Regions from separate parts of the Kitasatospora sp. Xyl93 genome, predicted to be linked through region 3. Evidence: riboswitches for the same ligand, from Rfam matches in the RefSeq annotation. Region 3 holds a riboswitch; each other region holds the start of a gene.

Region 1 (10,064 bases), 3.5 Mb from region 3:
AAGGAGTCCGGGCGTCGCGAGATCCTCAACTACGGCCACACCCTCGGCCACGCCATCGAGCGCAACGAGCGGTACAAGTGGCGGCACGGCGCCGCGATCTCCATCGGCATGGTCTTCGCCGCCGAACTCGGCCGCCTGGCCGGGCGGTTGGACGACGAGACGGCCGACCGGCACCGCACCGTGCTGGCCTCGGTCGGCCTGCCGCTGAGCTACCGGGCGGACGCCTGGCCGAAGCTGCTGGACGCGATGAAGATCGACAAGAAGTCGCGCGGCGACCTGATCCGCTTCATCGTGCTGGACGGCCTGGGCAAGACCTCCGTGCTGGAGGGCCCCGACCCGTCGCTGCTGGTCGCCGCGTACGCGGAGGTCTCGGCGTGACCAGGGTGATGGTGCTCAACGGCCCCAACCTGGGCCGGCTGGGCAGCCGCGAACCGGACGTCTACGGCGCCACCTCGTACGCCGGACTGGTCGAGCGCTGCACCGCGCTGGGCAGGGAGTTCGGCTTCGAGGTCGAGGTGCACGAGACCAACTCCGAGCAGCGGATGGTGGAGTGGCTGCACGAGGCGGCCGACGGGCGGGTGCCGGTGGTGATCAACCCCGGTGCGTTCACGCACTACTCGTACGCCATGCGGGACGCGGCGGCCCAGCGCACCGCGCCGCTGATCGAGGTGCACATCTCCAACCCGTACGCCCGGGAGACCTTCCGGCACACCTCGGTGATCGCCGCGGTGGCCTCCGGCACCATCGCCGGCTTCGGGCTCGGCTCCTACGAGCTGGCGCTGCGCGCGCTGGCCGAGCAGCTCACCGCCCGCTGAGGGTACCGGCGGTGGCCCGGCGGCGGACTGTGCCCGCCGCCGGGCCGCCGTGTAGTGTCCCCGCTGAGAGGTGTCGGGAGGTGTCGTGACGCAGTACGCCGGAGGTGGGCAGGTCCCGCCGCGTCCTGTCGCCCCGCCGGTGCCGCCGGCGGGCGGTACCCGGGGGACGTCGTCGGGGGCGCCGGTCTCCCCGCCGTCTCCGCCGCCGGTCCGTCCGGCGCCCACCGCCCCGGCGGCTCCCGGGCCCGCCGCCCGTCCGGCTCCGGCCCCCGCGGTCGCTCCGGCCGGTCCGGCGCCGAGCGCACCGGTGTCCGCCGGGGGCACCGGGCACTTCGTGCTGCCGTCCGGCGCGCCCGTCCAGCTGCCCGCCCACCCGCCGCAGCACCACGCGCCCGCCGGGCCGATCGCCGTCCTGCTGATCGGACCGGCCGGGGCCGGCAAGACCACCGTCGCCCGCCACTGGGCCGAGCGGCGGCCCGGCCCGACCGCGCACATCAGCCTGGACGACGTCCGCGAGTGGGTGCAGTCCGGCTTCGCCAACCCGCAGTCCGGCTGGAACAACGCCTCCGAGGCGCAGTACCGGCTGGCCCGCCGCACCTGCGGCTTCGCCTGCCGCAACTACCTGGCCAACGGGATCTCCTGCATCATCGACGACGCCGTCTTCCCGGACCGCCCCGCGATCGGCCTCGGCGGCTGGAAGCGCCACATCGGCCCCGGCATGATCCCGGTCGTGCTGCTGCCCAGCCTGGACTCGGTGCTGCGGCGCAACGCCCGGCGCAGCGGCAACCGCCGCCTCGGGGACGAGGAGGTGGCCCGCATCCACGGGAGGATGGCCGGCTGGTACAACTCCGGGCTGCCGATCATCGACAACTCCTACCTGGACGTCGCCGGGACGGCCGCCGAGCTGGACCGGGTCATCCTGGCCCGGCTGATGGGCATCCCGGTCCGCTGACCGGCGGCGTCGCGGGGCTGTCGGTGCCGGCTGCGATGATGGACGGGTCCCTGTCGCCGCGCCCGGAGGAGCCGACGCCCGTGCCCGAAGGCCACATCATCCACCGCCTCGCCATCGAGAGCCGGACGGCCTTCGGCGGACGCCCGGTGCGGGTCTCCAGCCCGCAGGGCCGGTTCGCCGACGAGGCCAAGGTGATCGACGGGCAGCTGCTCACCGGGGCGGAGGCCACTGGCAAGCACCTGTTCCTCGGCTTCGAGGAGGGCGGCTGGGTGCACGTCCACCTCGGCCTGTACGGCGGGTTCACCTTCGGCACCGGCCCGGCGCCCGAGCCGGTCGGGCTGGTCCGGCTGCGGCTGGAGAACGAGGACGGCTACGCCGACCTGCGCGGTCCCAACACCTGCGCGCTCGTCACCGGGGAGCAGAAGGCCGCCGTCGCCGCCCGGCTGGGCCCCGACCCGCTGCGCGCCGACGCCGACCCGGACACCGCCTGGCGCCGGATATCGGGCAGCCGGACGACCGTCGCGGCGCTGCTGATGGACCAGAAGGTGCTGGCCGGGGTGGGCAACGTCTACCGGGCCGAGGTGCTGTTCCGGCACGGCATCGACCCGCACCGGGCCGGGCGCGACCTCACCCGCCGGGAGTGGGACGCGATCTGGGCCGACCTGGTCGCCCTGATGCGCGAGGGCGTCACGGCCGGCCGGATCGACACCGTCCGTCCCGAGCACACCCCCGAGGCGATGGGCCGCCCGCCGCGGGTGGACGACCACGGCGGCGAGGTGTACGTCTACCGGCGGGCCGCGATGCCCTGCCTGGTCTGCGGCACCGACGTGCGGACGGAGGAGCACGCCGCCCGCAACCTCTTCTGGTGCCCGGCCTGCCAGGCGGCCTGACCGGGCCCGGCCGTGCCGCGCCGCCGCGTGCCGACGCTGCCCCCGTGTCGCATACGACCTTTCTGACCTGCGACGATGGTCGGCGTGCTCGCCGAGCAGCCTGTCCCTACCGGTACTGCCACGTGTGAACGTGCAGCGAAAGGAAGTCCCATGATCTTCATCACGGTCAAGTTCCCGGTCCGCCCCGAGCGCGTCGACGGCTGGCTCGACCTGGTCGACGAGTTCACCCGGGCCACCCGCGACGAGCCCGGCAACATCTTCTTCGAGTGGTCCCGCAGCGTCGAGGACCCCAACGAGTTCGTCCTGGTCGAGGCGTTCCGCGACGGCGACGCGGGCCGGGAGCACGTGGAGTCCGCGCACTTCGCCAAGGCCATGGAGGACCTGTCCTACGCGGTGGCCGCCAAGCCGCGGATCGTGTCGACCGAGATCCCCGGCATGGACGGCTGGGCGGAGATGGGCGAGATCACCCCCCGGTGACATCCGAGTGCCCCACCGGTGCGGCGCCCAGCCCGTAGGCTGGGGCCGACCGGCCGGAGGGAGCAGGCGGATGGAACGGCACGAGGTGGCCAACACCGTGTCAGGCGCCACGGTGGGCGGCCACCTGGTGCAGGCCGGGAACATCGGGACGCTCCACCTCCACCAGCCGCGGGAGGTGCCGAGGCCCCGTCAGGTGCGCGCGCCGCACGGCCCGTTCGTCAACCGCGAGCCGGAGATCGCCGCACTGGCCGCCGCGCTGCGCCGGGTCGAGGAGGACGGGCTCGGGGTCGTGGTGTTCACCGGCCTCGGCGGGGTCGGGAAGACCGAACTGATCGCCAAGTTCACCGAGGACCACCGGGAGCACTTCCCGGGCGGGGACCTCTACGCCGACCTGAAGGCCTACCGGCACCAGGGCGGGGTGGACCTCCCCGAACTGCTGGCCGGCTTCCTGCGCGCCCTCGGCACCGAGCCCCCGGCCGTGGAGGCCGAGCGGTTCACGGCGTTCCGCACCGCCACCGCCGGGCGCCGGTGCCTGTTCTTCCTGGACAACGTCGAGCACGCCGCGGAGGTCCGCGCGCTGCTCCCGTCCGGCGGGCTGGTGGTGGTCGCGAGCCGGCGGCGGTTGCCCGCGCTGCGGGTGGACGGCGCCGAGGTGCGCCGGCTCGGGCCGCTGAGCGCGACGGCGGGCGCCGAGCTGGTGCGCGGCTGGGTCGGCTCCGGGCGGGGCACCGACGGGGAGCTGGCGGAACTGGTCGAGCTGTGCGGCGGGCTGCCGCTCGCGCTGAACGCGGTCGGCAGCCAGCTGCTGGACCGGGACAACCTGCCGGTCGGCCGGGTGGTGGCCGAACTCCACGACCGCGAGGGCAGGTTGGCGATGCTGGAGGACGAGGAGAGCGATCTCGGCGCGACCTACGACCTGGTCTACGAACGGCTGTCGGCTCAGGGCCGGGCGCTCTACCACCTGGTCGGCGTGCACCCCGGCCCCTTCGTGTCCGCCGAACTGGCGCGCGCGGTCGGCGTCGAGCGGGCCGAGCGGGCGATCGGGGAGCTGCGCGGCGCCCACCTGCTGGACGAGGTGGTGGACGGCGACCGCGAGGACCGTTTCCGGGCCCACGACGTGGTGCGGCTGCACGCCTACGGCCGGACCCGGGAGCTGCCGGACCGCGGGCCCCTCCTCGCCGGGGTCGTGGCGTACTACCGGGGCCGGGCGTCGGCCGCCGACCGCGCGATGGCCGGGAATCGCCTGCGCCTCCAGGACCCGAGCGGTGACGAGCTGCCCCGCTTCGCCTCCGGGGCCGCGGCCCTGGAGTGGCTGTACGCCGAACGCGCCAACTTCCGCGCGGTGGTGGCGGAGGCGGCCGAGCAGGGCTGGCACGGCGAGGTGTGGCGGCTCTGCGAGTCGCTCTGGCCGCTCTACCACGGCCGCAAGCTGTACCAGGACTGGATCGCCACCCACCGGCTCGGCGTCGAGTCGGCCCAGTGGGACAACCGGCCGGCGGCCGTGGTGCGGATGCGCAACCAGCTCGCCCGCGCCCACGTCGACCGCGGCGAGTACCGGCTCGCCGCCGAGCAGTTGGCGCTCGCCACCGAGCAGGTGCCGCTGGTGACCGAGCGCCAGGTGGTGGGGGTGCTCTACGAGACGGACGGGCTGCTCTGCCTGGCCGACGGGCGCCCGGCCGACGCGGTGCAGCGGTTCACCCTGGCCCTGGCGGAGAACCGGGGCGACGACCACGGCGAGATCGTCCAGAGCTACAACCTGGCGCAGGCGCTGATCGCCGACGGCCGTCCGGAGCAGGCGCTGGCCCTGCTGGCCGAGGCCACGGCTCACGCCGGGCGGACCGGGGACGACGACATGCTGATGAAGCTGCCGCTGGTCCGCGCCAGGGCGCACCGGGCCCTCGGACAGCTGGACCTCGCCGTCGCCCACGCGGACGACTGCGCCCGGCAGGCCAGGGAGCGCAGCCAGTACGCCAAGGAGGCGCAGGCGCACACCCTGATCGTCTCCCTCGCCGAGGAGCTGGACGACGCGGAGCTGGCCGAGCGCAGCCGGGCGCGGCTGCGGGAGCTGTCGGAGTAGGACCCCGGTACGGCCAGGACGCGGTACGGACCGAGGGATCGGTACGGCCAGGACCCGGGACGGGCCGAGGGACCGGTACGGCTACGACCTGGTACGGAACGACACCCGGGCGCGGTGCTCGCCGGTGCGGACGGTGAGCCCGTGCTCGGCGAGGCCGGCCGGCTCGCCGCCGTCGGCGAGCCAGGTGGCGACGGCGGAGCCGAGCAGCAGCGGGTCGATGCCGGGGTCGGGGCGGTCCCAGTCCGGTTCGGCGCGGGCCTCCAGCAGCAGGCCGGTGCGCAGCCGCAGCAGGTGGCGGGCCGGGCCGAGGGCGGCCACCGCGACGGCCAGGCCGGGGAGTTCGGCGGCGGTGTCGGCGAGCCAGCGGGTGGCCGGGCGTTCGGCGTGGGCCTCGGTGCGGGCGAGGACCTCGGCGGTGTAGCGCAGGGCGTCGCCCGGGTGCTCGTCGGTGAGGGCGTGGAAGCCGCGCGGGGGGTGGCCGTCCGGGGCGAAGGGGTAGCGCCGGAGGCTGACCTCGGTGCCGTCGCTGCTGCCCTCGACGTCGTACGCGGTGGGCCCCTCGGTGGTCGCGGGGAGCGGCCTGGGGTAGGGCGGCAGGGCCGGCTCGTCCCCGGGTTCGTCCAGTCCGTCCAGGAAGGAGTAGAGCAGCGGGCGCAGCAGCCGGGCGGACTCGCCGCGGTGGGCGAGTGAGCGGCCGGTGACGCCGCTCAGGCCGGCCGGGTCCTGGGCCAGGGCCAGTTCGAGCTGGGCGGCGAGGTCCCCGTCCGGGTCGAGGACGGGCGCGGCCTGGCCGAAGGCGTAGCCGGGGGAGCGCGGGTCGAGTTCGGCGGCGCCGGTGGCGACGAGCACGGTGGGGCGCTCCAGGGCGGCGCCGTAGACGGTGACCGAGCCGTGGTCGCCGATCACGCAGTCGGCGGCGACGAGCGCGGCCTGCCAGCCCTGGTGGGGCGGGATCAGGCGCAGGCCCATCCGGCGGGCGCCGTCGAGCAGCGCCTCGGGGTCGTGGCGGCTCCAGACGTTGGGGTGCAGGACGACGGCCACCGTGTACTCGTCGGCGGGGAGCCGGCGGACCAGCCGCTGGGGGAGGTCGGGGCGGCGGCCGAATAACGAGTGCTCGCTCCAGGTGGAGCTGACGACGACGAGCCGTCGGCCGCAGGTGGCGCCGAGCGCGGCGCGGTAGCCGTCGCGGGAGCGCCGGCTGCCGAGCATCCGGTCGAAGCACGGGTCGCCGACGACCCGGGCGACGTCCAGCGCCTCGGGGCAGGAGTCCCGCAGCCGGTCCAGCTGCTCGGGGTGGGAGAGGCCGAGGACGTCCACGAACACCCGTCCGCGGTGGGTGAGTTCGTTGCGGGACAGGCCGGCGGCGGTGACCGTGTCGCCGGTCGACTCGGTGACCAGGCGGTTGTAGCCGGCGCCGTGCGGGAGGACGACGAGGCGGGCGTCCAGGCGGTGCATGGAGGAGTGGACGGCGCAGGCGACGGCCAGGTCGAAGCGGCGGCGGACGGCGTCCTCCCAGTCCAGCACGGTGAAGCCGGGCAGGCCGTGCAGGTACTCGTCCAGGGCGCGGTCGGCGAAGGCGGAGCCGGGGTTGACGGTGAAGTACCGCTCGATGCCGTCCGGGCTCAGCAGGGTGAGGACGTCCAGGACCCGGGTGGCCGAGGTGAGGGTGCGGGCGACCGCCAGCACGCGGGCCCTGACTGGTCGGGTGTTCCAGCGGTCGGCGGGCCAGACGTGGGGATGGGACGGCACACCATGATCGTACTGGTCGGGCCCGGTCCCGGCCGGGGTTTGCGGGTGTCAGCCGGCGGCCGCGGTGGGCTCGTGGTGCTCGGCGGCGGTGCACTCGTCGAGGAGGGGGCGCATGGCCTCGTCCACGAGCCGGTAGCGCACCACCCGTCCGTCCCGGTCGCCGGTCACCACGCCGGCCGTGCGGAGCAGCCGCAGGGCCTGGGAGACGGCGGGGTCGCGCATGCCGGTGGCGACCGCGAGGTCGGTGACGGCGAGCGGGCCGGCCCGGTGGAGGGCGAGCAGCAGGGCGAGCCGCCCGGGGTCGGCGAGCAGCGAGAACCGCTCGGCCCAGGACCGGACGTGCGCGGGCTCGCCGATCGCGGCGATGGCCTCGCAGACCCGGTGCCCGTCGATGGTGCGGTGGCCCGCGCGGTCGGCCGGTACGAGATGCATGCGGACATTCTTGCAGGCGGCGCCCTGTGATCCTGGACACCTGCGCAGGTGCGCAGCCTTGCACCCGTGGGGCCCGGCCCCTACGGTGTTCCCCGCCGTGGTGCTCGGGAAGACCGGTGACGGATCCTCAGGGATCCCAGCCCGGAGCGGCCCTCGCCACTGTGATCGGGTCGTTCCTCCGCCCACGGAGGAACGTCGTCCGTACCCATGAAGCCACTGGGCGCCCCGCGCGCCTGGGAAGGCGGGTACGGGCGTCCCGTCAGCCAGGAGACCGGCCACGGCATCTCACGAGGTTTTCCACGAGGTGCTGGAGCGTGATCCGCAGATGACCCTGCCCGAAACCGTCGCCACCGGGGCGAAGACGGCCCCCTCCGCGCTGCCGAGCTTCCGGTGGCGGCGCGAGGACACCATCCGTACGGCCGGGTTGATGGGGGTGATCCTGGCCATGCACGTGGTGGCCTTCGGGACGCTCGTCTTCCTGGTCGCACCCGAGCGGTACGCGGTCGGTACCCAGGCCTTCGGGGTGGGCCTGGGTATCACCGCGTACACCCTCGGCATGCGGCACGCCTTCGACGCCGACCACATCGCGGTGATCGACAACACCACCCGCAAGCTGATGGCGGACGGCAAGCGGCCGGTCTCGGTGGGGTTCTGGTTCGCCCTCGGGCACTCCTCGATGGTGGTCGTGATGGCCGCCCTGGTGGCGGGCGGCGCGCAGCTGGCGAACACGCTGATGGACGACGAGTCGACCACCCACAAGTGGCTCGGCATGATCGGGACGACCACCTCGGGCGTCTTCCTCTACCTGATCGGCGCGCTCAACCTGGCGGCACTGCTCGGCATCCTCAAGGTGTTCCGGGCGATGCGGGCCGGGCAGTTCGACGAGCGGGAGCTTGAGGCGCACCTCGACTCGCGCGGCTTCATGGCCCGGGTGCTGAACCGGGCGACCCGGTCGATCACCCGACCGGGGCAGATGTTCCCGGTGGGCATGGTGCTGGGCCTGGGCTTCGACACCGCGACCGAGGTCACCCTGATGGTGATGGCCGGCTCGGGCGCGGCCTCCGGGCTGCCCTGGTACGCGATCGTCTGCCTGCCGCTGCTGTTCGCGGCCGGGATGAGCCTGTTCGACACCCTGGACGGGACGTTCATGAACTTCGCGTACCAGTGGGCCTTCGCCAACCCGGTCCGGAAGGTGTACTACAACCTGACCATCACCGGTCTGTCGATCGCGGTCGCCTTCGTCATCGGCACCATCGAGCTGGTCGGGGTGCTGCACGAGAAGCTCGACCTGACCGACCCGGTCTCCGGGTTCATCGCGGACATCTCGCTGGACAACGTCGGCTACGGCATCGCCGGGCTGTTCGTGCTGGTCTGGGCGATCGCGATCGGGTACTGGAAGCTCGCCCGGGTCGAGCAGCGCTGGACGCCGGGCCAGGAGGCCTGAGCGCCCGTCCCGCGGGTCGTCCCCGGGGCCGCGGCACGGCCCCGGGCGGGGGCGGGGCGCACGGCGCGCGCCCGGAGGTGAGGGCGCGGTCGCGCGGGGGGCGCGCAAGGAGCACCGGGGGTTCTGCCGGGGGTGCTCGGCGGGCGCTTCGGGCCGGGGGTTCGTAGGCTCGACGCATGGCGGATGCGTACGCGGGGCGGCGGGAGCGGGTGAGGGAGCACTGCAGTGCGGCCGGGGCCGATGCGGCGCTGATCACCCGCGCGGCGAACGTGCGGTACCTGACGGGCTGCGCGCCCTGCGGGGCGAGCCTGCTGCTGACCAGGGAGCGCGCCCTGCTCGCGCTGCCGGACGATCTGCCGCCGGACGACTCCGGGGAGCACCTGATCGCTCCGGACGTCACCAGGCTGCCGGTGGCGGCCGGCTCGGACACGGCGCTGGCCGCCGCGACCGCCGCCGCGCGGTCCGGGGTGTCGGGCCTGGCCGTGGAGGAGCACGACCTGACCGTCACCCGGCACCGGGCGGTGGCCGGCCTGACCGAGGGGGCCCGGCTGGTGGACCTCGGCCAGACGGTCGAGCGGCTGCGGGTGGTCAAGGACGAGCGCGAGATCGCGGACCTGCGGATCGCCGCGGAGATCGCCGACCAGGCGCTGGGCGAGCTGCTGGAGTCGATCCTGGTCGGCCGCACCGAGCGGCACCTGGCGATGGAGCTGGAGCGCCGGATGATCGACCACGGCGCCGACCGGGCGGCCTTCCCGGTCTCGGTCGGCACCGGCAGCCACTCCGGCCAGGCCGCCCACCAGCCGACCGACCGCCGGGTGGAGGAGGGCGACTTCCTGACCGTGGTGATGGGCGCCCAGTACCGCGGCTACGGCGTCTCCACCGCCCGCACCTTCGTGATCGGCGCCGCGCCGGCGCCCTGGCAGGTGGAGCTGCACCGGCTGGTCTTCCGGGCCCAGCGGGCCGGGCGGGAGGCACTCGGACCGGGCGTGGAGCAGTGCGTACCCGACCGGGCGGCCCGGCAGGTCCTGGAGGCGGCCGGCCACGCCGAGGCCTCTCCGCACCCGGTGGGCCACGGCATCGGGCTGGAGATGCGGGAGGCGCCGCGCCTCGGCCCGGCGGACATGGGTAAACTGGACAGCCGCGTGCCGGTCACCGTCGGCCCAGGAGTCCACCTCCCGGGCAAGGGCGGCGTCCGGATCGAGGACACGCTCGTCGTGCGCCCCCTCGA
Region 2 (10,064 bases), 830 kb from region 3:
GAGATCCGCGGCGCCTTCTCGATGTCCGAGCCGGGCCTGGGCTCCGACGTTTCGGCCATCTCCACCAAGGGCGTCAAGGACGGCGAGTCCTACGTCCTCAACGGCCAGAAGATGTGGCTCACCAACGGCGGCACCTCCACCCTGGTCGCGGTCCTCTGCAAGACCGACGAGGGCGGCGACACCCCGTACAAGAACATGACCACCTTCCTGATCGAGAAGGAGGCCGGCTTCGGCCCGAACCCCCGGGTTCCCGGCCTGACCGTGCCCGGCAAGATCGAGAAGATGGGCTACAAGGGCGTCGACACCACCGAGCTGGTGCTCCAGGACGTCCGCGTCCCGGCCGACCGCGTCCTCGGCGGTGTGCCCGGCCGCGGCTTCTACCAGATGATGGACGGCGTCGAGGTCGGCCGCGTCAACGTCGCCGCCCGCGGCTGCGGCGTCGCCCGCCGCGCCTTCGAACTCGGCATCTCCTACGCCCAGCAGCGCTCCACCTTCGGCAAGAAGATCGCCGAGCACCAGGCGATCCAGTTCAAGCTCGCCGAGATGGCCACCAAGGTCGAGGCCGCCCACCAGATGATGGTGATGGCCGCCCGCAAGAAGGACGGCGGCGAGCGCAACGACCTCGAGGCCGGCATGGCCAAGTACCTCGCCTCCGAGTACTGCAAGGAGGTCGTCGAGGACGCCTTCCGCATCCACGGCGGCTACGGCTTCTCCAAGGAGTACGAGATCGAGCGCCTCTACCGCGAGGCCCCGATGCTGCTCATCGGTGAAGGTACTGCGGAGATCCAGAAGATGATCGTCGGGCGCCGGCTCCTGGAGGAGTACCGGATCGCCGACTGATCCCCGGGCCGCCCGCCGACCGAACACGTCGCCGGGCGGCCCCCTCGAACCGCCGGTCGACGGGCGTGCGGGCCCGTCCCGGCGGAGCGCCGTGCCCCGTCACGGGCCCGGGCCTGGTCCGCCCCGGTCCGGCACGGCCCTCCGGAAGCGGCCGCAGGGCGTACAGCTGCAAGGACGCGCCCTGCGGCCGCTTCCGCACACCCGCTTCCGGCCGCTACGGCCGTTTCCCCCGCCGGGTTCCGTCGGCGCACCCGTTGAGACAAGAGTCACCAGCCCTGTCCGGTCCCTTGGGAACCGGACCGGGTCGAGCTACGGTCGTAGGAGTGGACGCGCACACGCGCCGCCACCGGACACATGAACGAGCAGGCGGGTTGCCCACCCACCGTGTGCTCCCGATAGCATCCACCGGGACAGCAAGCCGTCCCTCTATTACCGATCCCGCGGTGGCCCCCGTCCAGCGGCCATGATCCCCCGCGACAAAGGTCTTCGATGCCCATCAGCCCGTCCCCTCACACCTCCGTCACGGACCGCGATGCCCTCGCAGCCCCGACGGCCGGTCGGCGACCCCGCGTGACCATCGCGCGCGGAGCCACCCCCTGGTTCGTCCCCACCCTCGCCACGGCCGCCGTGACCACCGCCCTCACCCGGCGCAGCGGCAAGTGGGCCCTGGCGGCGGTTCCCGCCTGCGCGCTCGGCGCCGGCATGCTGTGGTTCTTCCGCGACCCCGAGCGTGAGATCGGCACGGGCAGAGTGATCTCCCCCGCCGACGGCGTGGTGCAGAGCATCGACGCCTGGCCGGACGGCCGCACCCGGGTCGCGATCTTCATGAGCCCGCTGAACGTCCACGTCAACCGCGCGCCCCTGCCGGGCACGGTGACGTCGGTCGAGCACGTCGCGGGCGGCTTCGTCCCCGCGTTCAACAAGGACAGCGACCAGAACGAGCGGGTCGTCTGGCACTTCGACACCGAACTCGGCGACATCGAGATGGTCCAGATCGCGGGGGCCGTGGCCCGCCGCATCGTGCCGTACGTCGACGCCGGAACCAAGGTCGAGCAGGGCGACCGGATCGGTCTGATCCGGTTCGGCTCCCGGGTCGACACCTACCTGCCGGCCGGCGTCGAGGTCGGCGTCGAGGTCGGCCAGAAGACCACAGCCGGGGTGACGCGCCTTGACCGTGACTGAACCTGAGACAATCGTCGGCCTGGACGACGAGGAGACGGCCCTGCGCCGCCGCCGCTGGGCGCGCGACCGCGAGCTGCGCGCCCCGCGCTCTCCCCAACACCTGTCCACCGCCGACTTCCTGACCCTGGGGAACGCCGTCTGCGGCTTCCTGGCGATCTACTCGATCACCACCGGGGTCCTGGTCCCGCACATCACCAACCCGGACGCGGCGCCGGACCGGCACAGCGCCGCCACGGCGGTCACGCTGCTGCTGATCGGCTCGATGTGCGACCTCTTCGACGGCCTGGTGGCGCGCAAGCTGCGCTCCTCCGCCCTCGGAGCGGAACTGGACAACCTGGCGGACCTGATCAGCTTCGGCATCGCGCCGGCCTACTTCGTCGCGGTCTGGGGCATGGTCTCCCAGGGCTCCAACAGCAAGCTGTCCGCGCTCATCGCCATCACGGTGCTGCTCGCGGTGGTCCTGCGGCTGGCCCGCTTCTCGGCCGTCAAGATGCGGCCGGGGGTGTTCCAGGGCATGCCCTGCCCGATGGGCGCGATGACGGTGATCGCCATCGTGCTGCTCGACCCGCCGTTCCTGCCCGGTCTGCTCGCCATCTTCGGCGCCGCGTACCTGATGGTCAGCCGGATCGAGTACCCCAAGCCGCAGGGGCTGCTGGCCACCGCCACGCTCTGCTGGATCGTGGTCTCCATCGGCTGCCTGGCCGCCTGGGCCACCGGTCTGCCCGGTGGCGACAGGCTGATGCACGTCGGCGCGTTCGCCCAGATCACGCTCGCCGCGATGGCGCCGCTGCTGGTCATCCGCCGGAAGGTGGGCCAGAAGGTCGGCGACGTCCGCGCCCGGCGGGCGGAGTCGCGGATCGGCTGATCCCCGAAGCCGTCGCACGGCGAAGGGCCCGGAACCTGGTGGTTCCGGGCCCTTTCCCGTGCGTCGTCGCGGTCGGGCGCCGCGGCCGCGGGCTCAGGCGCCGCCGGTGTGCACGCTGAACGCCGAGCGGCGGGCCGCCCGGGCCACGGCCGGGTCCGGGTGCACGCCGGAGACCGCCGTCAGCACCGAGGCCGCCCGCGGGTGGCCGGACTGCCGGGCCCGGGCGAACAGCCGGACCGGGTCGCCCGCCGAGGCGCCCTCGACGTGGCCCACCAGCAGCTCGGTCTCGCCGTGGTCGAGCACCGCGGCCGCGGTGTCCACCCAGAGCCAGGCCGCGTCCTCCGCGCCCAGCACGTCCGCCGGGGAGACCCCCTCGTCCGCGCGCTCCGCCAGCCAGAGCAGCGCGTAGGGGCGCAGCACCGGCTCGTCCACGGCGGCGCGCACCGCCTGCTCGGCCGGACCGCCGGCCACCCGCAGCGCCTCGAAGGCCAGCCCGCGCACCAGCGCGTCGTCGCCCTGGGCGGCGTCCAGCAGCTCGCCCACCGCCCGGTCCGCGGGCCGGGCCGCGACCCAGGCCCGGAACTCGGCGCGGGCCGGGCCCGGCGAGTAGTCCGCACAGGCGTTCAGCAGCTCGAAGGCGCTCTGCTCGATGTGCCCGGCCGCGGTCTGCGCGACCGTGCAGATCTCCTCCAGCTTCGCCCGCACCGCCCAGTGGCCGAGCGGAGACAGCTCCGCGGCGTCGTTCCTGCGCTCCAGGGCGCCGACGGCCGCCAGGCCGTCCAGCATCCAGTCCAGGACGGCGGCCACGTCGGAGGGCGCGGCCGGGGTGTCGATCTGCGGCGCGCGGCAGGTGCCCCGGACGGCAGAGACCGCCGAGGCCGCGTGCGGCACCGGCGACAGGCCCGGCCCGCCGAGGCCCGCACCGACCCGGCGCTCGTCCAGGCCGCGGCGCAGCAGCTCCAGCAGCTCGCTCTCGGCGACCGGGCCGTCCACCAGGTGGAGGAAGGAGAGCAGCTGCGGGGCCTGGTCCACGGCCTGCCCGGCCAGGACGGCGAACACGCCGCGCAGCGCGGCGGGCGGCACCGGGGCGAGCAGGGTCCAGGCGTCGAACAGCGCCGACCAGCCGCGCACCACGGCCTCGTCGTCGTGCTCCCAGGCGTGCAGGCGCCAGCCGGGGCCGGCTCCGCCGTCGCGGGGCTCCACCAGGCCCACCAGCAGCGCCCGCCCCCAGGCCTTGGTGGCCGCGCCGACCGTCATGGCCAGCGCCCGGCCCGCCGCGCGGGCGTCCTCCGGGAGCAGCTCGCCGCGCTTGTCGACCTCGGCCAGCTCGCCGGCCCAGCGGGCGACCCGGACGGCGTCCACCAGCATCCGGCGGGCCAGCGGCGCCAGCTCGGCGGGTGCCGGGAAGCCCTCCGGCACGGGAACCCTGCCGCGCCCGGGAGCCGGAGCGGGCCCTCGTCGCCGGGGTACTCCGTTACGGGGGACACCCGCCCCGCCCGGCCTGCCACCGGCGGGCCGTTGGGCCGTTCCGGGGAGACGGGTCACCGTCGCACCGGTACCGATCGTCGGCGGGAGCGGGGCATCACGGTCGCGCGGGTTCCGAGACGTCACGTCGAGCAGTCTTCCCCTTGCACCGGCCTTCTGTCACATCCGGTTGTCCGTACGACCGGGCGACCGGTGGCGGCACCTCCGCAAGATCGGGCAACAACGGCATACCGCCTGGCCGGAAACGTGTGACCTGGCCATGCCACTCGTCACCCCCCGGTTGCCGGGAATGCTCGCCCGGTCACCCTGCGTACGGGTGGGGGGTAACGAGCCGGGGCCCATTGTTGCCCCCGACCGCGGGGTGGTTTTCGCGCGGGGGATCCGCGCCGCCCCGGCCCGGCGGGGCTGTCCAGCCCGATTCCGGACGGATGGCGGGCGGGGCGGGGGAAGCGCACCGCACGAGAAGTCGGCCGGGCCGACTTCTCGTGCACGCCGGGCGGAACGGGAGAAAGCGCCATTCGCGGACCGGGGGGAAGCGCGGCGGGAAACCGTCGTGACCCGGCCGAAAACGCGGCGCGCGCGAGGGGGGGCTCCCGGGCTACAGCAGCGGCGTGAGCCAGCGGCGGAGGAGTTCCGTGTAGCGGTCCGGGGCGGTGTTCCAGAGGGTGGCGTGGTCGGCGCCGGGGAAGGGCTGGAGGCTGACCACGTCGCGGCGGGCCGCGGCCAGCTTCTCGACGGTGCCGAAGGGGGCGATCCGATCCTCCGGGCTGTGCAGGACGAGGGTGGGCACCCGCAGGTCGGTGCCCTCGGCGAGACGGGCGGAGTCCGCGAGGTCGACGCCGGTGCGGCCCTCGGCGGCGAGGGCGCCAAGCTCTGCGGCGACGCCCCGGAAACCGGCCCGGGCGGCGTCCCGGCGGGCGGAGGCCGGGAGGTCGAGCACGGGAGAGTCGAGGATCAGGCCCCGGACGGCGTGCGACCAGACGGAGCGGGCCGCGGTCTGCAGGACCATGGTCGCGCCGAGGGACCAGCCGTACAGGACCACCTTGCCCGCGCCGCTGTCGAGCGCCAGCCGTACCGCCGACTCGACGTCGCGCCACTCGGTCTCGCCGAAGTGGCTGAGCCCGTCCGGGGAGTCGGGGGCGCCCCGGTCGCCGCGGTAGGTGACGGCGAGGGCGGGCAGGCCGAGCCGGTCGAGCACGGGGAACACCGGGAGGGTCTGCTGGCGGTCGGCCCCGGGGCCGTGCACCAGGATCACCCAGGTGCCGCGCTTGCCGTGGAGCCGCCAGGCGGGCAGCGCGCCGAGCTCGCCGTCGGCGGCGGTGTCGGCGAAGGCCAGGCCGAGCGCCTCGGAGGGGTCGCCGAGGTGGACCCGGGGGGTGAAGCGGACCTCGGTCCCGGGGGCGAGGGTGCCCCGGTCGGCGCGGACCAGCCGGCGGGTGACGCCCCGTTCGTCGCCGTGCAGGACCTCCTCGACCACCGCGTGCCCGCCGTCCGCCCACTCGACCGCCCAGCGGCCGGGGCGCAGGCTCGCGGGGCCGCGGGTGAAGGTGACCCGGCCGGGGGCGAGGCCGCGGACCACCACCGGCGCCGACTCCTGGACGGCGGGCGCCGGACGGACCATCCGCTCGGAGGCCCGACGGCCGATCACCAGCACGGCGGCCCCGGCCGCGGTGGCCCCGACCGCGGCGGCCGCCACGACGGCGGCGGTTCCCCAACGCATATCGCTCCCCGCTCTGTTGCTCTCGGACCGGACGGTGTTCGAGCACCAGTTCACCTGCGCCCCGCCCGGACGGCCACCCGGACGGCCACCCCGATGGGCCGTCCGGGTCGCCCGGGCGGCGGGCGGGCGGCGGGCGGGCGGGCCCGAGGAGGGGACGGTCGGGAGGGCGACCGCCCGGGCCGGTGCCGCTGCCGGCGCCTGCCGGTGCCGGGCGATCCCACGGGGTGCCAGCGGGCCGGCGTGTGACCAACCCCTCCGTGACCTCGGTTGACTCCCGGTTCGGGCCCGTGATGGGATCCTGGGGCCAAACGGAGGCATGGAGAGGAAGCCGGTGGAAGTCCGGCGCGGTCCCGCCACTGTCACCGGGGAGCACGCTCGGAACATCGCCACGGCGGGCCGTCGACGGCCGCTGGAAGGCTCCGGGAGTGCGTTCGACCCGGAAGCCAGGAGACTCTCGCCCCCGTCACGTCGATCCAGGGCGCGGACCCTGAGTGAGGACACGCACGCGATGCAGGCTGCCCCGCCCGGCCGGACTCCGAGCTGCCTTCCGCCGTGCGGCCGATGACCCCGCCCACCGCCTCCCCCGCTCCGCGCCCGCTGACCCGCGCCGCCGCGTTCGCGCTCGGCGCCGCCGCGGGCTACGCCGCCGACACCCGCTTCGCCGACCCCCGCCGGGGCCACCCGGTGGCCGTCTTCGGCAGCGCCGCGATCCGGCTGGAGCGCAGGGTGTGGCGCGACGGCCGCGCCGCCGGGGCCGGGTACACGGCGCTGTGCGTGGGCGCGGTCGCGGCGGGCGCGCTCGCCCTGGACCGTACGGTGGGCCGGCGCCCGCTGGGCCGGGCCGCGCTGGCGGCGGCCGCGACCTGGACCGTGCTCGGCGGCACCTCGCTGACCCGGGAGGCGCGCACCATCGGCCGCTCGCTCGCCGCGGGCGACCTCGCGGCCGCCCGGGAGCGGCTGCCGCACCTGTGCGGGCGGGACCCGAGCGCGCTGGACGGGCAGCAGATCGCCCGGGCCGTGGTCGAGTCGGTGGCCGAGAACACCGCCGACGCCGTGGTGAACGCGCTGGCCTGGGGCACCCTGGCCGGCACCCCCGGACTGCTGGCCTTCCGCGCCGTGAACACCCTGGACGCCATGGTGGGCCACCGCTCGCCGCGCTACGCCCGGTTCGGCTGGGCCTCGGCCCGGCTGGACGACCTGGCGGGCTGGCCCGGCGCCCGGCTGACGGCACTGTTGACGGTGGCCGCCGCGCCCGAACCCCGGACCGCCTGGCGGATCTGGCGGCGCGACGGCTCCGCGCACCCGAGCCCGAACGCGGGCCAGGCCGAGGCGGCGTTCGCCGGCGCGGTGGGCGTGCGGCTGGGCGGGACGCTGCGGTACGGCGAGCAGGTGGAGGACCGGCCGGTGCTGGGCGCGGAGCTGCGCCCGGTCACGGTGGACGACATCGAACGGGCCTGCGCGCTCTCCCGGCGGGTGGGCGCACTGGCGCTGGGTACGACGGTCGCGGGGCACGTCCTGCTGCGGACGCTGATGAAGAAGAGGGGGCGGGCATGACGAACGCGCTGCTGGTCGCGGGGACGACCTCGGACGCGGGCAAGAGCGTGGTGACGGCCGGGATCTGCCGTTGGCTCGCCCGCCAGGGCGTGCGGGTCGCGCCGTTCAAGGCGCAGAACATGTCGCTCAACTCCTTCGTCACCGCCGACGGCGCCGAGATCGGCCGCGCCCAGGCGATGCAGGCGCAGGCCGCCCGGGTGGAGCCGGAGGCGGCGATGAACCCGGTGCTGCTCAAGCCCGGCGCGGACGGCCGCAGCCAGGTGGTGCTGCTCGGCCGGCCGGTGGCCGAGGTGGGCGCGCTGGACTACCGCGAGCGCAAGCCCGTCCTGCTGGAGCGCGCCCTGGAGTGCCTGGCCGACCTGCGCAGCCGCTACGACGTGGTGGTCTGCGAGGGCGCGGGCTCGCCGGCCGAGATCAACCTGCGCGACCGCGACATCGCCAACATGGGCCTGGCCACGGCCGCCGCCCTGCCGGTGGTGGTGGTCGGGGACATCGACCGCGGCGGGGTCTTCGCCGCGATGTACGGGACGCTGGCACTGCTGTCGGCGGAGGACCAGCGGCACGTGGCGGGCTGGTTCGTCAACAAGTTCCGCGGCGACTCGCGGCTGCTGGCGCCCGGGCTGGAGATGCTGCACGAGCTGACCGGACGTCCGGTGCTGGGCACCCTGCCGATGCTGCCCGGGCTCTGGCTGGACGCCGAGGACTCGCTGGACCTGTCCACCGTGGTCGACCGGACGGACGGGCCCGGACCGCTCGGCGCGGACGTGCTGCGGGTGGCCGTGGTGCGCTTCCCCCGGCTGTCCAACTTCACCGACCTGGACGCGCTCGCGCAGGAGCCGGGCGTGCTGGTCCGCTGGGCGACCAGGCCGGAGGAGCTGGCCGACGCCGACCTGGTGGTGCTGCCCGGCACCCGGGCCACCGTCGCGGACCTCGCCTGGCTGCGCGAGCGCGGCCTGGAGCCGGCCCTGAAGGCACGGGCGGCGGCCGGACTGCCGGTCCTCGGGGTCTGCGGCGGCTACCAGATGCTGGCGCACTCCATCGTGGACGAGGTCGAGTCGAAGGCGGGCGCCGTCGACGGGCTCGGCCTGCTGCCGACCCGGGTGCGGTTCGGCGCCGAGAAGGTGCTGGCGCGGCCGGTCGGCGAGGCGTACGGGCAGCGGGTCGAGGGCTACGAGATCCACCACGGGGTGGTGGCGGTCGAGGGCGGCACCCCGTTCCTGGACGGCTGCCGGGTGGGCGCGGTCCGGGGCACGACCTGGCACGGCGCGCTGGAGAACGACGGGTTCCGCCGTGAACTCCTGCGCGAGGTCGCCGAGTCGTCCGGCCGGGCGTTCGTCCCGGCGCCGGACACCTCCTTCGCCGCGGCGCGCGAGGCCCGGCTGGACCGGCTGGGCGACCTGATCGAGGAACACGCGGACACCGACGCGCTGTGGAAGCTGATCGAGGGCGGGGTGCCGGCGGCCGGATCGCTGCCGTTCCTGCCGCCCGGGGCCCCTGGGAGTGACGCATGACCGACGTCCGCTATCCGTTCACCGCGATCGTCGGCATGGCCGACCTGCGGCTCGGGCTACTGCTGAACGCGGTCTCCCCGGCCGTGGGCGGCGTGCTGGTGCGCGGCGAGAAGGGCACCGCGAAGTCGACCATGGTGCGCGCGCTGGCCGGCCTGCTGCCGTCCATCGCCACCGTGGACGGCTGCCGCTTCGCCTGCGACCCGGGCGCGCCCGACCCGCAGTGCCCGGACGGGCCGCACGTCTCCCCGTCCGCCTCCGAACGGCCCTCCCAGCTGGTCGAGTTGCCGGTCGGCGTGGCCGAGGACCGGATCGTCGGCTCGCTCGACCTGGAGCGGGCGCTGGCCGAGGGCGTCAAGGCCTACGAGCCCGGACTGCTCGCCAGGGCCCACCGCGGCGTGCTCTACATCGACGAGGTGAACCTGCTCCAGGACCACGTGGTGGACCTGCTGCTGGACGCCGCCGCGATGGGCCGCTCCTACGTCGAGCGCGAGGGCGTGTCGGTGCGGCACGCGGCCCGCTTCCTGCTGGTCGGCACCATGAACCCGGAGGAGGGCGAGCTGCGGCCGCAGCTGCTCGACCGGTTCGGCCTGACCGTCGAGATCGCCGCCACCCGGGACCCGGCCGAGCGCGCCGAGGTGGTCCGCCGACGGCTCGCGTACGACACCGACCCGGCCGGCTTCGCCGCGCGGTTCGCCGAGGAGGAGCGGGCGCTCGCCGAACGCATCACCGCGGCGCGGGAGTTGCTGCCCCAGGTCGAGCTGGCCGACGTGGCGCTGCGTCAGATCACGGCCGTCTGCGCCGCGTTCGAGGTGGACGGGCTGCGCGCGGACATCGTGATGGCCCGCACCGCCGTCGCGCTGGCCGCCTGGGACGGGCGCACCGAGGTGCTGGAGGAGGACGTCCGCAA
Region 3 (10,064 bases):
CACACACGCCGCGAAGCAGATCAGGTTGAGCAGGAACGCCCGCCTGTCCTCCTTCGTCTGCAGCGACTCGATGTGGTCGACCGCGTTCATGTACTTGAAGCAGAACTGGGCCTTCTGGCGGATGGAGGGGATGTTCTCCACCGCGGCGAAGGCCGCGTTGCGGTCCTCCGGGTCGGGCAGGTAGGTGTCGAGCAGCGTCAGGTAGAACTGGACGTGCACGGCCTCCTCGAACAGCTGGCGCGACAGGTACAGCCGCGCCTCCGGGGAGTTGATGTGCTTGTAGAGGCTCAGCACCACGTTGTTGGAGACGATCGAGTCACCGGTGGCGAAGAACGCGACCAGTCGCCCGATGAGGTGGCGCTCGCCCTCGCTGAGCTTCGCCAGGTCCGCGACGTCCGAGTGCAGGTCCACCTCCTCCACCGTCCAGGTGTTCTTGATGGCGTCCCGGTACCGGTCGTAGAACGACGGGTAGCGCATCGGACGCAGGGTCAGCTCGAAGCCGGGGTCGAGCAGCATCTTGCGGTCTTCGGACGGGGACATCACTGGCAGGCCTCGCAGGACTCGGGGTTCTCCAGGGAGCAGGCGATGGCGGCTTCCTGCTCCGGGGTGAGGGTCGGGCTGTTCACGGGCACGGGCGCCGGCGCGGCGGCGCGGGCGGTGCCGGACGCGGCCTGGGCGATCCGGGTGGCCGGGCGTGAACGCAGGTAGTAGGTGGTCTTCAGGCCGACCTTCCACGCGTAGGCGTACATCGAGCTGAGCTTGCCGATGGTCGGCGCCGCCATGAACAGGTTCAGGGACTGGCTCTGGTCCAGGTACGGCATGCGGGCCGCCGCCAGGTCGATCAGCGCGCGCTGCGGCAGCTCCCAGGCCGTCCGGTACAGCGAACGGACCTCGGCGGGCAGCCAGTTCAGCTCCTGCACCGAGCCGTTGGCGTCGCGCAGGGCGTCCCGGGTCTGCTGGTCCCAGACGCCCAGCTCCTTGAGCTCGCGCACCAGGTACGGGTTGACCTGGAGGAACTCGCCGCTCAGCGTCTCGCGCTTGAACAGGTTGGACACCTGCGGCTCGATGCACTCGTACACGCCGGCGATGGAGGCGATGGTCGCGGTCGGCGCGATGGCCAGCAGCAGCGAGTTGCGCAGGCCGGTCTCGGCGATCCGGGCGCGCAGCGCCGTCCAGCGGTCGGCCCACTGCGGGGCGGCGCTCGGGAAGTGGTCGATGTGCAGCTCGCCCCGGGCGGCGCGGGTCTCGCCGTACGCCTCGTGGCGGCCCAGCTGCTCGGCCAGGTCGGCGGAGCGCTCGTAGGCGGTGAGCATGATGCGCTCGGCGATCAGCGTGGACAGCTGCTTCGCCTCGGCGGAGTCGAAGTCGATCCGCAGCTTGAAGAAGACGTCCTGGAGGCCCATCACGCCCAGGCCGACCGGCCGCCAGCGGGAGTTGGACGTCCCGGCCTCGGTGGTCGGGTAGAAGTTGATGTCCACCACGCGGTCGAGGAAGGTGACGGCGGTGCGCACGGTGGCGTCCAGCCGCTCCCAGTCCATGGCGCCGAGCAGGTCGGCGGCCGAGGCGCCGGAGGCCACGTGGGCGCCCAGGTTGACCGAGCCCAGGTTGCAGACGGCGGTCTCGGAGTCGTCCGTGACCTCCAGGATCTCGGTGCACAGGTTGGAGGAGTGCACCGTGCGGCCCGGCAGCGCGGTCTGGTTGGCGGCGCGGTTGGAGGCGTCCTTGAAGGTCATCCAGCCGTTGCCGGTCTGCGCCAGGGTGCGCATCATGCGGGCGTACAGGGTCTGCGCCGGGATGGTGCGCACGGCCTTGCCGGCCAGCTCGGCCTTGCGGTACGCCTCGTCGAAGTCGGCGCCCCACAGGTCGACCAGCTCGGGCACGTCGGCCGGCGAGAACAGCGACCAGTCCTCGTTGGCGTTGACCCGGCGCATGAACTCGTCCGGGATCCAGTGCGCCAGGTTGAGGTTGTGGGTGCGGCGGGCCTCTTCGCCGGTGTTGTCGCGGAGCTCCAGGAACTCCTCGATGTCGGCGTGCCAGGTCTCCAGGTAGACGCAGGCCGCGCCCTTGCGGCGGCCGCCCTGGTTGACGGCGGCGACCGAGGAGTCGAGGGTGCGCAGGAACGGCACGATGCCGTTGGACTTGCCGTTGGTGCCGCGGATCAGGCTGCCGCGCGAGCGGATGCGCGAGTAGGACAGGCCGATGCCGCCGGCGTGCTTGGAGAGGCGGGCGATCTGCGCGTAGCGGTTGTAGATCGAGTCCAGGTTGTCCAGCGGCGAGTCGAGCAGGTAGCAGCTCGACATCTGCGGGTGCCGGGTGCCGGAGTTGAAGAGCGTCGGCGAGGAGGTCAGGTACTCCAGGCGGCTCATCAGGCCGTACAGCTCGGCCACCTCGCGCACCGACTGCTCGCTGTCGCCGACCGCCAGGCCGCAGGCGACGCGGAGCAGGAAGTGCTGCGGGGTCTCGATCACCTTGCGGGTGATCGGGTGGCGCAGCAGGTAGCGGGACTGCACGGTGCGCAGGCCGAAGTATTCGAAGCGGTCGTCGCCCGCGGTGTCGACCAGCGCGTCCAGGGCGGCGGCGTGCTTGGCGACGAAGGCCGCGGTGGTGTCGCCGATCAGGCCCTCGGCGTGGCCGACGGCGATCGAGGCGGAGAAGGACGTCGAGCCCTGGCTGTTCGCCTCGTCGACGATCTCCAGGGCGAGCAGGCGGGCGGCCAGCTTCGAGTACTGGGGGTCCTCGGCGATCATCGACGCGGCGGCGTCCACGGCCAGCCCGCGGAGTTCGGCGAAGTCCGAGCCGGCGTGGCGGCCGCGCAGCGCGGCGGCGGCGACGTGGCCGGGGTCGACCTCGGTGAGGTCGGTGCTGCGGTCGGTGAGCAGCCGCAGCAGGGCGCCGCCGGGGTCGGAGACCGTCGGGTCGGTGAAGGCGGTACCGGAGCCCTGGGCGGGCAGGGTGGCTGAGGCAGCGGTGGTCAAGGCGCTCTCTCCTGGCGGCGATCGGCGGCGGTGATCGGGGGCCACCGGGCCGATCGGGGCAGGGGAGCACGGCACGAACGCAGACGGCGTCGCGCGACGGTGACTCCCCGGCCCGCCCGCGAGGCCCGGAGGGGTACTGCTCGTGCCGGCGCGGCCTCTGCGGGAGGGCCGTGGCGCACGCCGTCGGCAGGTACTCGGACTCGCGGGCACGGCTGCTGGAGCCGCCCGCACACCGCTGCGGGGCAGTCCCGGATTCGCACCGGGTTCCCCTGCATCGACAGCAGGAGTGAGCATACATGTAGTGGTGTCTCCCTGAAGCGGCCCCAGATGTAGTGCGGCGCCGCGTGTCTGGGCGATAACCGGTCGTGCCGGAACCATGGCGGACGATGGCCCTCGGCGACTCCGGAAGCCGGGCCGGGGCGTCCTGGTTTCGATACGGAATGGCCACCGGGAGGACCGGTGGTCATGCGGATGCCCTACGATCTGGGCGCATGAGCGACGGAACTGGCGTACCTGGGCAGGGGCCGCAGGGAACGCCTCCCGCCGGGCCGGGGGGCGCACAGAGTCAGCAGCCGGTGGTACCTGGTCCGGTACCGCCGCCGAGTGGAGGTTTCGGGCCGCCGCCCGCCTCGTACGGGCCGGTCGTGCCGTCGGCGCAGCCGGTCGCACAGCCCATCCCTCCGGTGCCGCATCCGGTGGCGCCTGCGCCGCAGCCGGCCCCGCCGGTCGGTCAGCCGCAGCCCCAGCCGCACCCGGTCGGTCAGCCGCACCCGGTCGCGCAGCCGCAGCCGAACCCCCAGCCGCAGTGGCACCTGCAGCAGCAGCCCCAGCAGCCCGTCCCGCCGCAGCGGGTCGAGCCGGACTGGGACGCGCTGGCGGACCGCAACGAGGCCGACGGCAAGCGCCGTCGCCGGATGAGGGTCATCGGCGTGGTGGCCGCGGTCGCCGTGGTCGGCGGCCTGGCCGCCGGCGGCGTGCTGCTGTTCAAGGGCAAGAAGGACAACGGCCCCACGACGGCCACCACCACCCCGCCGACGGCCAACCCGAGCGCCTCCGGCACGCCCGGCCAGCCGGACGACCCGTCGAAGCCGATCTGGGAGGTCGCCACCGACCCGGCGCCGCAGGACGCGGGAGCGCTCTTCTCCTCGCTCCAGGTGACGATCAACGGTGCCACCTGGAACCGGACCGTGGTGGCTCTGGACTCGCCCTGCTGGGACGGGAACTCCACGACCGGCGGGCTGGGCAAGGTGCTCGGCGACCAGGGGTGCCAGCAGGTGCTCCGGGCGACGTACGTGTCCGGTGAGAGCGCGGTCACCGTCGGGGTGGCGGTCTTCGACCACAAGATCCAGGCCGAGACCGCGACGAAGAACTTCGCCGGTCAGCTCAAGGGCGCGCCCGCGGCCGGATCGCCGGCGTTCTGCGCCGCCGCCGGCTGCACGGGCACCCACAACAGCCTGGGCCGGTACGCGTACTTCACCGTCGAGGGATCGGCGAAGGGCGGCAACGCCCCGGACGCCACGGCGACCGCGGCGGCCTCCGGGTTCGCCGAGCACGTGAAGGGGCAGCTGCTCAAGCGTGCCAAGGCCGCGTCCTCGGCCGCGCCCGGTGTTCAGGGGACCCCGCCGGCTCCGGCGGGCTGACCTGCCGGGACGCCGCCGCCGGTGACCCCGGCGGGTCGGCCCGCCGGGACACTCCGGCCCCGGTGGACCGTTCGCGGGGGCCGGGGGAGTGTGGCAGGCTCTCGGGACAGTCATTTCGCATGCGTGTTCCGGTTGCGTCCGTGGGGGGCGGCGCCGGCGAGCAACCGGAGGAGCGGTCCGTGGCCCTGCCCAGAGCCCTGCGCGGCAAGCCCGCCGTCCTGGCCGCGGCCGGGGCCCTCGTCGCCGCGGGAGCGGTCTTCCTGCTCGACCACGACGGCAGGGCCGACGGCGAACAGCCCCCGAGGGTCCCGGTGTCGGTCGGCCTTCCCGGACGCACCCTGCCGCCGGAGGTCGGCCGGGACCTGCTCGCCCGGGACCCGCAGGCCTCGCCGAACGCCCGCGCGGTCCAGCAGTTCCTCGCCGACCTGGAGGCCCAGGCCCGTACCGGGCAGAGCGGCGGCACGGTGATCGGCCAGCACGTCGAGGCGCACAACGAGCGCAACAACCCCGAGTACGGGGACTACCGGGGCACCAAGCAGGTCGGCTACTACTACAAGAAGGCCGCCGACATCACCGGCAAGCTGCCCGGCTTCGTGGAGACCGACCTCGGCCCCGGCTACGGCCAGAACGGCTGGGGCGTCGGCAACCCGCGCTCCTACTCGGCCGGCCGCTGGCCCACCTGCCGGGCCGGCTGGCAGTACACCGACGACGCCGTCGACCTGCTGTCCGCCGTCTGGAGCGGCCACCCGCGCGCCGAGGACGGCGGCTACGGCGCGGCGGGCGTGCAGCAGAACTGCGACGGCAGCAGCACCGAACTGCCCGACAACGGCGGCGGCCCGGCCGGGATCGTCGGCATGTCCTTCCACCAGCCGTACCCCGGCTCGGAGGTCAAGTCCTTCGACCGGGTGCTCTGTTCGAACTCGCCGGCGGCCAAGGACCCCGACTGGTTCGGGCGGGTCGTGGACGCGGCGCACGACACCCCCGAGTACCGCGCGCTGATCACCGACCTCTCCTACCTGGCCGACCACCTGGAGTACCTGGCCGCCCACGACGTGCCGGTGCTGCTGCGCCCGTACCACGAGATGAACGTGCTGGACTGCTCCCGCCGGTTCTGGTGGGCGGGCCAGAAGCCGGCCGAGTACCAGGCGCTGTGGAAGATCACCTACCGGTACCTGGTGGAGACCCGGGGGCTGCACAACCTGCTGTTCGTCTGGACGCCGGTGTCCTGGGACGGCGCCCCGGGCGTGGACCCCTGGGACTACTACCCGGGCGCCCGGTTCGTCGACGTGGTCGGGGTGGACGACTACAGCGGCAGCCCGGCGCACCCGATCGGCACCGGCGAGGTGTGGACCAAGCGGTACTACGACGGGCTGTCCGCCTACGGCAAGCCGCGGATGCTGGCCGAGTCCTTCGCCGTCCCGGTCAACTCCCGCCAGCCGGAGACCCTGCGGCGCACGCCCTGGACGATCTGGACGGTCTGGGGGCAGTCGCTCACCGCGAACAACCTGCTGCCGGACCAGCCGCGCAACTCGGCCGCGGACGTCACCGCGACGTACCGCAGTCCGCTGGCGCTCACCGGCGGCTCCGGCACCTTCGGCGCGAACGTCGACTGGAGTGGTCTGCACGTGCGTTGAGCCGCCCGCACCGTCGGCCCGGTGGTCGGCGGTGTGAGGTGGGCCGCACCGCGCGCTCCGCCGAACGGGTGGAATTCCGGCTCCGTTGCGGCGTGTGGCATCCTGTGGCGGCGAAGCCGAGGGCGGGCGAACGGCCGGGACGGGCCCAAAGGGGCGGGGGATACGGGATGACAGGGACGGGTCCGATGCGCGTGGCCGGCGGCGTGGCCGTCGGCTGGGGCGCGGTGCTGCTCGGCTGGGCCGGGTACAACTGCTTCGGCCAGGTCGGCGTCGCCACGTACCTCAAGGGCGTCTTCTACTACGGCGGCTCCTCGGTGAACGCCGAGACCGGCAGCCTCAACTACGGCCTGCTGTACCTGGTTGCGGGCATCCTGCTGCTGCGCGGGCGCAACTGGGCGCTCGGGGTGGCGGCCGGTGTCGCGCTGGTCGAGGGGTACAACCGGGTGCGCAGCCTGGTCGGGGCGCTGCTGGACGCGCCGCAGCGGGAGTGGTTCACCGGTACCACCGAGGGCTGGCTCAAGCTCGCGACCTTCGGGATCGGGGTGGTGGTCACCGCGGTGCTGATCGCGCTGCTGGGCCGTTCGGTCTGGCGGGAGCAGCCGGGCGGCGCAGCGGCCCAGGCGCCGCCGCCGTTCCAGTCCCAGCCCGCCGCCTGGGGGCAGCCGCAGCCTCAGCCGTACCCGCAGCCCGGCTGGCCGCAGCCCTTGCCCGGACAGCACCAGCCCGGCTGGGGCCAGCCGCCGGCGCCGCTGCCGTACCCGCAGCACCAGCAGCAGCCCGCCCAGCCGTGGCCCGGCGTCCAGCCGCAGCCCGGCGCGCCGGCCCCCGGTCCGGTGACTCCGGGCCAGGTGCCGACCGGCCCGGTCGCGCCGCCGCCCGCGGACCGTCCGCCGCAGGGCTGACCCACCGGGCTGACCGATCACGAACGACCCCTGCCCCGCCCGGGGCCGAGCCGACACCAGACGAGGAACCACTTTCGCCATGTCATCGACAACCGCCGAGCGGACGGTGCTGACCACGTCCCGCGAGGCCGCCCGGCTCGCCGAGCGACAGATGTCGTGGAAGCCCCGGGTGGCGCCGTTCTACATATCCTTCGTGATCATCTTCGCGTTCTCGGTGTGGGCGTACGTGCCCAACCCCACGCCGCTAGGCTGGGCGATCACCATCCTGTGGGGCATGCCGGTGTTCGGCGTGCTGATCGGCTTCCAGGGTGTGCTGATGGTCCGCCGCCGGCTGCGCCAGGTCAGCCGGATGACGCCGGCCGCACCCGTCGAGGACGACTTCCTGATCGTGCTGGTGCCGACCATCGGCCGCCACGACACCTACCCGGCGCTGGAGCGCTCGGTGCTCTCGTACGTCGAGCACCTGCCGCCGTACTTCCCGTGGATGCGGGTGGACATCCTCACCGAGGAGGGCTGCGCCGCCGCGGAGAAGATCGACGAGCTGGCCGAGCGCCACCCGCTGATCCGGGTGGTGACCGTGCCGAAGGCGTACGAGACGCCCAACGGCACCAAGTTCAAGGCCCGCGCCAACCACTACTCGCACGAGCTGCGGATCGAGGAGGGCGAGGCCGAGGACGACGTCTGGGTGCTGCACATGGACGACGACACCGGCGTCGGCCCGGACACCGCCGCCGCCGTCGCCCAGTTCGTCAACCGGCAGCGCCGGGCCGGGGACGACGCCAAGCACATGGCGCAGGGCATCCTGACGTACCCGCGCGAGAACGCCGTCTCCACCTTCACCTGGCTCGCCGACGCGATCCGCCCGGCCGACGACATCGCCCGCTTCCGCGCGATGACCGGCACCGGCACCCCGATCGCGGGCGTGCACGGCGAGCTGCTGATCGTGCGCTCGTCGGTGGAGGCCACCATCGGCTGGGACTTCGGACCGAAGACCATCGTCGAGGACGCCCAGATGGCGCTCAACTTCTGCCAGCGCTACCCCGGCCGCAGCGACTGGTTCAACGGCCGCTGCTACGGCGCCTCGCCGGCCGGCGTCAAGGACTTCCTCAAGCAGCGCGAGCGCTGGGCCTGGGGCCTGGTCGCGCTCTGCTTCAACAAGACCATCCCGCTGCGGTACCGGCTGTTCATCGGGATGGGCATGGTCAGCTGGGTGCTGGGCCCGCTGCAGCACGTCGGACTGGTGCTGCTGGTGGCGTGGTTCACCGGCACCTGGAACACCTCGCCGGTCACCCAGTCCGTGGTGCTGGTCTGGGCGATCAACTTCGCCTACGTCATCTGGACGTACTGGGAGGGCCTGCGGCTGAACGTGGTGGCCTCGGCCAACCACCGGCGCAAGTGGTGGGAGCCGATCGTGGTGGTGGCGGGCATTCCGCTCTTCTCCTTCCTGGAGGGCTGGGGAGGGCTGAGGGGACTGATCAAGTTCCTGAAGCGCGAGGAGAACAAGTTCGTCGTCATCGCCAAGCCGGCCTGATCGGAAGTCACGACAGTGAAGCGCCCCGTCATCTTCATCCTCCCGACCGTGGTGGTCGCCCTCACCGTCGGCATCCCGCTGGTCTGGGGAGACCACCCGATCAAGTTCGACCACCAGCGTCCCACCACGGTGCGCTGGGCCGGCGCACCGACCGAGCAGGGCCGGGTCTGGGGCTTCGGCAAGGACGCGCCGCCGGTGGAGGACACCGGCCCCAAGGTGGCCCGCCCGTGGACCAAGGGCAGCCCGGAGTGGGGCGTCCAGGTGTACTGGCTGGACGACCCGGCGGACCCGGACAGCTTCGTCCAGGGCAAGGTCGACCGCATCGTGAAGTACGTGGTCGGGCTGAACGCCAACTCCCTCTCAGTGACGTTCCCGTACTACACGACCGGGCCGAAGTCGAACGCCGTCGCCGCCCGGCCGACCACCCCTTCCCCGGAGCGGCTGGCGCTGCTGCTGGACGCCGCCCACCGGGCCGGTCTGCGCACCACCGTACGGCCGATCCTGGACGAGGAGGTGTTCAACTACTCCGCCACCGGTGTGTGGCGCGGCAACATCGCGCCCGCCGACAAGGAGGCCTGGTTCGGCAGCTACGCCACCTTCCTGGCGCCGTACCTGAAGACCGCCCAGGAGCACTCCGCGACCGAGTTCACCATCGGCACCGAGTTCAACTCGCTGGAGAACGACCCGCACTGGCCCGGCCTGATCGAGCAGGCCCGGAAGACCTTCCGGGGCCAGCTGGTGTACGACGCCAACTGGGACAACTGGTCCAAGGGGCCGCTCCCGCTGCCGACCGACGGCACCGGTGTGGACGCCTACTTCCCCGCCAAGGCGGCGGGCGACGACGCCCCGGTGGCCGACCTGGTGGCCAGCTGGCAGGGCTGGCTCGACAAGCGCGGCGCGGGTCCGCAGCCGGCCACCAAGCTCACCGAGGTGGGCATCCCGGCGCAGAAGGGCGCCTACAAGACGCCCGGCGACTTCTACACCAAGCGCGAGCTGAACGAGGCCGTCCAGGCAGCCTGGTTCACCGCGGTCTGCCAGGTGGCGCAGGAGCGCAAGCTGGGCGGGGTGTACTTCTGGTCGCTCTACTTCGGCATCGACCCGACCCTGCCGACCAACCAGGACACCCCGCGGATGGACTTCGCCGGGCGCCCCGCCTCCGAGCAGGCGATCCGCAGCTGCTTCGCGCAGACCTACGAGCTGCCGCCCTCCTGAGCCGCGCCGCCCCACGGGGGGCAGCGCCGCTAGCGCCCGTCGCCCTGGGGCCCGGTCGCCTTGGCGGTCGGGGTCCGGGTGGGCTTCGCCGGGGGGTGGCTGCTCGGCTTGCCGGTCGACGTCGGGGTGGGCGTCGGAGTCGGCGTCGGTGTCGGCGTGGCCGTCGGGGT

Evidence for each region. A riboswitch is a leader RNA that binds a small molecule or an ion and turns the genes downstream of it on or off. The one in region 3 is predicted to bind cobalamin.
Region 1: another riboswitch for cobalamin. It lies ahead of nicT (Nickel transporter NicT); the one in region 3 lies ahead of ACZ5GH_RS22685 (ribonucleoside-diphosphate reductase subunit alpha).
Region 2: another riboswitch for cobalamin. It lies ahead of ACZ5GH_RS26115 (cobalamin biosynthesis protein); the one in region 3 lies ahead of ACZ5GH_RS22685 (ribonucleoside-diphosphate reductase subunit alpha).

The regions. Positions count from the first base shown of each region.
Region 1 covers NZ_AP029185.1:1,615,010-1,625,073, reverse strand. Annotated here, with positions in the region: gene aroB (3-dehydroquinate synthase) at 1-378, shown strand, start outside; gene aroQ (type II 3-dehydroquinate dehydratase) at 387-815, shown strand; gene ACZ5GH_RS06735 (AAA family ATPase) at 1,123-1,767, shown strand; gene ACZ5GH_RS06730 (Fpg/Nei family DNA glycosylase) at 1,848-2,657, shown strand; gene ACZ5GH_RS06725 (putative quinol monooxygenase) at 2,808-3,134, shown strand; gene ACZ5GH_RS06720 (AAA family ATPase) at 3,205-5,211, shown strand; gene ACZ5GH_RS06715 (hypothetical protein) at 5,293-6,960, opposite strand; gene ACZ5GH_RS06710 (ArsR/SmtB family transcription factor) at 7,009-7,392, opposite strand; cobalamin riboswitch at 7,474-7,686, shown strand; gene nicT (Nickel transporter NicT) at 7,718-8,836, shown strand; gene ACZ5GH_RS06700 (M24 family metallopeptidase) at 9,013-10,064, shown strand, end outside.
Region 2 covers NZ_AP029185.1:5,898,521-5,908,584, reverse strand. Annotated here, with positions in the region: gene ACZ5GH_RS26140 (acyl-CoA dehydrogenase family protein) at 1-840, shown strand, start outside; gene ACZ5GH_RS26135 (phosphatidylserine decarboxylase) at 1,330-2,022, shown strand; gene ACZ5GH_RS26130 (CDP-alcohol phosphatidyltransferase family protein) at 2,009-2,887, shown strand; gene ACZ5GH_RS26125 (hypothetical protein) at 2,981-4,306, opposite strand; gene ACZ5GH_RS26120 (alpha/beta hydrolase family protein) at 4,971-6,092, opposite strand; cobalamin riboswitch at 6,414-6,546, shown strand; gene ACZ5GH_RS26115 (cobalamin biosynthesis protein) at 6,654-7,646, shown strand; gene ACZ5GH_RS26110 (cobyric acid synthase) at 7,643-9,157, shown strand; gene ACZ5GH_RS26105 (putative cobaltochelatase) at 9,154-10,064, shown strand, end outside.
Region 3 covers NZ_AP029185.1:5,069,151-5,079,214, forward strand. Annotated here, with positions in the region: gene ACZ5GH_RS22680 (ribonucleotide-diphosphate reductase subunit beta) at 1-540, opposite strand, end outside; gene ACZ5GH_RS22685 (ribonucleoside-diphosphate reductase subunit alpha) at 540-2,951, opposite strand; cobalamin riboswitch at 3,144-3,269, opposite strand; gene ACZ5GH_RS22690 (hypothetical protein) at 3,671-4,615, shown strand; gene ACZ5GH_RS22695 (glycoside hydrolase family 26 protein) at 4,795-6,249, shown strand; gene ACZ5GH_RS22700 (hypothetical protein) at 6,417-7,151, shown strand; gene ACZ5GH_RS22705 (glycosyltransferase family 2 protein) at 7,231-8,682, shown strand; gene ACZ5GH_RS22710 (glycoside hydrolase family 113) at 8,698-9,894, shown strand; gene ACZ5GH_RS22715 (acyltransferase family protein) at 9,924-10,064, opposite strand, start outside.